Regions from separate parts of the Cytobacillus sp. Hz8 genome, predicted to be linked through region 2. Evidence: riboswitches for the same ligand, from Rfam matches in the RefSeq annotation. Region 2 holds a riboswitch; the other holds the start of a gene.

Evidence for each region. A riboswitch is a leader RNA that binds a small molecule or an ion and turns the genes downstream of it on or off. The one in region 2 is predicted to bind S-adenosylmethionine.
Region 1: it holds a riboswitch for S-adenosylmethionine, as region 2 does, so the genes downstream of both, mtnW (2,3-diketo-5-methylthiopentyl-1-phosphate enolase) here and ACE38V_RS09985 (methionine biosynthesis PLP-dependent protein) in region 2, are expected to answer to the same signal.

The regions. Positions count from the first base shown of each region.
Region 1 covers NZ_JBHKFI010000001.1:525,846-529,017, forward strand. The annotation lists gene ACE38V_RS02590 (carbon-nitrogen family hydrolase) at 1-5, opposite strand, end outside; gene ACE38V_RS02595 (pyridoxal phosphate-dependent aminotransferase) at 116-1,297, shown strand; SAM riboswitch class I at 1,381-1,486, shown strand; gene mtnW (2,3-diketo-5-methylthiopentyl-1-phosphate enolase) at 1,605-2,825, shown strand; gene ACE38V_RS02605 (2-hydroxy-3-keto-5-methylthiopentenyl-1-phosphate phosphatase) at 2,826-3,172, shown strand, end outside.
Region 2 covers NZ_JBHKFI010000006.1:130,026-133,197, forward strand. The annotation lists gene ACE38V_RS09975 (hypothetical protein) at 279-518, opposite strand; gene ACE38V_RS09980 (H-type small acid-soluble spore protein) at 692-883, shown strand; SAM riboswitch class I at 1,003-1,125, shown strand; gene ACE38V_RS09985 (methionine biosynthesis PLP-dependent protein) at 1,307-2,419, shown strand; gene metC (cystathionine beta-lyase) at 2,416-3,172, shown strand, end outside.

The DNA.
Region 1 (3,172 bases), on a different contig from region 2:
ATCAAATCACCTCGAATAAAAAATACTTTACAATTTATTAATTTAGTTATATCATTTGTGACTAGTTTTTCAATACATAATTTTTAGAATAGAGAGAAAGATGGTGGGTGATGAAATGACAAAATTTCCTCAATCTGAATTGTTAAACCATTTACCAAAACAATTTTTTGCTTCTCTTGTAGGTAAGGTTAACTTTTTTTTACAAGAGGGACATGATGTGATTAATTTAGGACAGGGGAATCCAGACCAGCCAACACCAGAACATATTGTGAAAAGGCTGCAAAAAGCGGCAGATGACCCTATTAATCATAAATATTCACCGTTTCAAGGCTTTCAATCTTTAAAAAGAGCAGTGGCGGAATTTTACATGCGAGAATATCAAGTGGAAGTGAATCCTGATAAGGAAGTAGCCATTCTTTTTGGAGGAAAGGCAGGTCTTGTAGAAATTCCTCAATGTCTGCTGAATCCTGGCGATACGGTTTTAGTGCCGGACCCGGGATATCCTGATTATTGGTCAGGGGTCGCACTTGCAAAAGCGAAAATGGAATATATGCCTCTGCGAGAGGAGCATGATTTTTTACCGGATTATACGGAAATCGATGAAGAAACACTGCAACAAGCGAAGCTTATGTTTCTTAACTATCCCAATAATCCAACGGGAGCTGTAGCGACATCTGCCTTTTTTGAAGAAACGGTTGAACTTGCTAGAAAGCAAGGAATTTGTATAGTTCATGACTTTGCTTATGGGGCGATAGGGTTTGATGGAGAAAAGCCTATTAGTTTTTTAGAAACAGAGGGTGCAAAAGAAGTTGGAATTGAGATTTATACTCTATCGAAAACTTATAATATGGCCGGATGGCGTGTAGGGTTTGCGATTGGAAATGAAAGTGTGATTGCTGCGATTAATTTGCTTCAGGATCATATATATGTCAGTTTATTTGGTGGTATTCAAGAGGCTGCAATTGCGGCCTTAACAGAGGATCAGGAATGTGTGCGAAAGTTAAATGTAATGTATGAGCGGCGCAGAAATGTTTTGATTGATGGTCTTCAATCGATAGGATGGCATGTTTTGGCACCTAAGGGTTCATTTTTTGCCTGGTTAAAGATCCCATCTGGGTATACCTCTGAGCAATTTGCCGATTTATTATTAGAAAAGGCTTATGTTGCTGTAGCACCTGGAATAGGATTTGGTCAATATGGAGAAGGTTATGTACGTGTTGGGTTATTGACCTCTGAAGGCCATTTAAGGGAGGCCGTTTCCCGAATCAAAGCATTGAATATTTTTGAAAAAAAGTGATTGACAATTTCATAATAAACTGACATAATCCAAATTAATTTCAATTATTTTTTGATAATCAACATTTTTAAGATAATTTCGTTTTCTTATCAAGAGCAGGTGGAGGGACGAGCCCGATGAAGCCCGGCAACCGACTTAAAACTTTTAAGCACGGTGCTAATTCTTGCAGCAATCGCTGGAAGATAAGGAGATGTTAGTTTGAATCGTGCTAACCTCTTCATATGTGAAGAGGTTTTTTTCGTTTAATTTGCATTGTTTATATGTGAAAAGATGGAATTGGATTTTGCATGGGGAAGGAAGAAGTAAAATGAGTGAAATCATTGCTACATATATTGTTCATGATTCCAAGCATCAACCAGAGAAAAAGGCAGAAGAAATTGCTTTAGGTCTTACCGTAGGATCATGGACAAATCTGCCGAAGCTTGATCAAGATCAACTTCGCAAACATAAAGGTCGAGTGGTTTCAGCTGAAGGACTTGGTGAAGACGAAAATCATCATTTGGTAGCAAAAATTAAAATAGCTTATCCAATTGTAAATTTTACACCGGATCTCCCGGCTATACTTACCACTGTTTTCGGAAAATTATCATTGGATGGAATAGTCAAGTTAGTTGACCTTCAATTCAGTGATGAATTAAAAACCTTTTTTCCTGGACCACGCTATGGGATAAAGGGAATTCGTGAGAAGATTGGCGTTGAAACCCAACCATTATTAATGAGTATTTTCAAAGGTGTTCTTGGTCGAGATTTGAATTATTTACTCTCTCAGCTTAGGGAGCAGGCTTTAGGTCAAGTTGATTTAGTTAAAGATGATGAAATATTATTTGAAAATGATTTAACGCCTTTTTATAAAAGAATTGTTGAAGGGAAAAAGGTTCTTAATCACGTATATGAAACTACTGGACATCGGACTCTTTATGCTGTGAATTTAACTGGAAAAACATTTGAGTTGAAGGAAAGGGCGAGAAGGGCAAGGGAGGCTGGAGCAGATTTACTGTTATTCAATGTTTTTGCTTATGGCATTGACGTTTTGCAGGAGCTTAGAGTGGATTCTGAAATCAATCTCCCATTAATGGCTCATCCAGCTGTAAGTGGGGCGCTCACTTCTTCGCCTAAATATGGAATCTCACATTCCTTATTGCTTGGTAAGTTATTGAGATATGCAGGAGCAGATTTGTCCTTATTCCCTTCCCCGTATGGTTCGGTGGCATTGGAAAGAGAAACGGCGCTAAGTGTTGGAAAGGAATTAACGAAGGAGGATCAATTTCTTTCTTCCTTCCCTGTACCTTCAGCCGGAATTCATCCTGGACTTGTTCCCCTGCTCATTCGCGATTTTGGAATTGATTGTGTCATCAATGCAGGAGGTGGAGTTCATGGTCATCCTGATGGGGCTCGGGGAGGGGGCATTGCTTTCCGTCAAGCAATTCAACTCACCTTGAAAGGAGAATCCTTGCAGGCGAACGCAGACCAATTTCCAGAGCTAAAAAAAGCAATTGATTTATGGGGATGTGTGGAGGTGATGAGCTAAATGAGATCAATAGCTGTTTTTTGTGATTTTGATGGAACCGTAACGGAAACAGATAATATCATTGCCATCATGAAATATTTTAACCCACCTGGTTGGATTCAATTAAAAGATGCAATACTCACGCAAAAGATTTCTGTGAGGGAGGGTGTTGGTTTGATGTTTTCATTATTGCCATCATCTATGAAGGAAGAAATTATTCAGTTTGCTCTTCATAACGCTAAAATTCGCGCCGGGTTTGCAGACTTTATTGATTTTTTAAAACAGGAAAGGATCCCACTGTATATTGTAAGTGGAGGAATTGATTTTTTTGTACACCCTATTTTAGAACCCTTTGTACCTATTGCGGA
Region 2 (3,172 bases):
TTAAGCCTTTTCCCCCAAAAAACGGAACTAAAATCCACCCAATAAATTGAATAGTAAAATTTTTCAGAGGATAAACCGTTTCCAATGACATTTTAACACGTTGTCAATAGGACTACAAAGATTTTACTCATTTAAATAGTGAAAAATATGAGTTTAGTCATTAACTAAATAACTTATATTAATAAAATTTATTTATGCACTACTATGTATCAATATTTCGCTCTCTTTCGTTTCATAAAAAATAAGGAGCAAAAAAATAAGCCGAAAATTCGGCTTCGTTAGAATAGGTCAATGATATGAACATAATTTTCTTTTGGAGAATGAGGATAGTTGCGTTTTTCCTGAAGATTGATTTTCGTTGTTTCCATTGAGGAGATTGGAAAATCAACATGTCCACAAGTTGAGCATTTTTGCCAATCACTTTCCACTACATAAACTTCAATCCCGTCCTCAGTTGTGTAAGCAAAGTTATTATCGTATGTCGAAAAGCGATGATGACAACTCATAATTTCTTGCATACCTTTCCCTCCAATAAAGTTTCCCTATTTCTATTATATCGATTTTATTTTATTTTTGTTTGGCAATTTTTAGAATCTTTTGAAAAATATTCGACAGGCATACCACTATTTTCTTTTGTGAATAAAAAAAGGAAATCCAAGATACATTATGATTGGATACTATTCTAGGAGGAATGAAAATCGTGAATGTGGGAAGAGCAAAGGAAATATTAGAAAGTGCAGAAATCCATCATGTTTCGTATGAGGGGAATATGGTCATCATTCAGAATGTAGATGAAAAAACGAAGATGGCCAGGATTTATTCTAGAACCAATCCTTTTGACGAATGGGATGTACCTGTTTTAAATCTAATTGAAGAGGTTTGAAAATATTTTTTCATACGTGATAGGTTTATCCAAGCAATTGCTAATAAAAAGAATATTCTAAAAGACATTGACATTTAACACTTCAGTGGTGTAAAGTGTAATAAATTCATAAAATGATTTTCTTATCAAGAGAGGTAGAGGGTATGGCCCAATGAAGCCTCAGCAACCTTCAGGGTAATGATGTAAATTACTTTGAAAAGGTGCTAATTCCAGCAAGTTTTTGATAACTTGACAGATAAGAAGAACGGCTACCAGAAATTCGTAAAAGTCTTCTTCTTATAGAAGACTTTTTTTATTTACGATTCTATGTCAATAGTTCCACTTCTTTTCTATAAAATAAACTCTGGAAGTTAGGCCCATATTTTTAACTTCTCTTATGTCTCCCTTTTTTCTAATTTAACTTTATTTAGGAGTGAATACAAAATGGTAGGAATTCAAACAAAGCTTGCACAAATTGGAAATCGAAGTGATAAGGCAACTGGCACTGTTAATCCACCAGTATATTTTTCAACAGCTTTTCGGCATGAAGGAATTGGACGTTCAACAGGTTATGACTACACAAGAACAGGGAATCCCACACGTGAAATTGTGGAAAAAGCCATTGCTGATCTCGAAGAAGGAGATCAGGGATTTGCCTGTAGCTCCGGTATGGCTGCCATTTTGACTGTCCTCTCCCTATTCAAAACAGGTGATGAATGGATAGTCTCTAAGGATTTATATGGTGGCACATACCGGATATTAGAGCAAGGCTTTACAAAATGGGGGCTTCATTCCCACTATGTAAATACCAGCATGATAGAAAATATTGAAAAAACCATCAACCAAAATACGAAAGCGATATTTCTTGAAACACCTACAAATCCTCTTATGGAACAAACGGATATCACAGAGGTTTCACAATTAGCTAAAGAACATGGGATTTTGTTAATCGTTGACAATACTTTTTATACCCCTATTCTACAAAAACCGATTGCACTTGGTGCCGATATTGTCATTCATAGTGCGACGAAATACTTAGGTGGGCATAATGATGTTCTTGCAGGCTTAATTGTTGCAAAAGGAAGAAAACTTTGTGAATCCATTTCCCTTCATCATAATTCTGCTGGTGCCGTATTAAGCCCGTTTGATTCTTGGCTCCTCATCCGAGGAATGAAAACCCTCTCCTTACGAATGGCTAAGCATGAGGAAAATGCAAAAGCAATCGTCCATTATTTGCAAACACATCCTACAGTAACAGATGTCCTCTACCCAGGAAAAGGAGGAATGCTTTCTTTTCGTATTAAGGAAGAAGGCTGGGTGGATTCTTTTTTACAGAACCTATCCCTTATCACCTTTGCTGAAAGCTTAGGAGGGGTGGAAAGCTTTATCACCTACCCAGCAACGCAAACACATGCAGATATTCCCGAAAATATTCGGCTTGAAACAGGTGTTGATAATTGTTTACTGCGTTTTTCGGTAGGAATTGAAGATTCAGAAGATTTGATTAATGATTTAGAAAATGCTTTTGCAAAAGTAGATCAGGAGGTTTCATTATGATTGAGAGTGATTGTTACAGTTTTGATACAAAGCTATTGCATAATCGCCATAAATTCGATCCGACAAACGGCGCAGTCAGTGTTCCGATTCAGCACGCCACTACCTTTCATCAATCGGATATTGACCATTTTGGAAAATATGATTATAGCAGAAGCTTAAATCCTACCCGTGAGGCTTTGGAGGATGTCATTGCAGAATTAGAAGATGGTTTAAAAGGTTTTGCTTTTTCATCAGGAATGGCTGCCATCTCAACCGCTTTTCTTCTCCTATCTCAAGGAGATCATGTGGTGATAACTGAAGACGTTTACGGCGGAACGTACCGAATGGTGACCCAAGTTTTAAATCGTCTTGGAATTAGTCATACCTTTGTTGATATGACTGATTTAAAAGAGGTTGAAAAAGCGATACAACCAAATACAAAAGTGCTGTATGTCGAAACCCCTTCCAACCCATTATTAAAGGTGACCGATATTAATGCCATTAGTAATTTAGCAAAACAGCACGGTGCCTATACATTTGTTGACAATACCTTTTTAACACCTGCTCTACAAAAACCATTGAATTTAGGGGCAGATATTGTTCTGCACAGTGCTACGAAGTTTTTATCTGGCCACAGCGATGTCGTTGCCGGGCTTGCTGTCGTTAAAGATGAAGAACTAGCTAACCGACTCGGTTCTTTACAAAATTCATTTGGCGCTGTTCTCGGGGTTCAGGATTGTTGGCTTGTTTTACGAGGAATTAAAACGCTTGCTG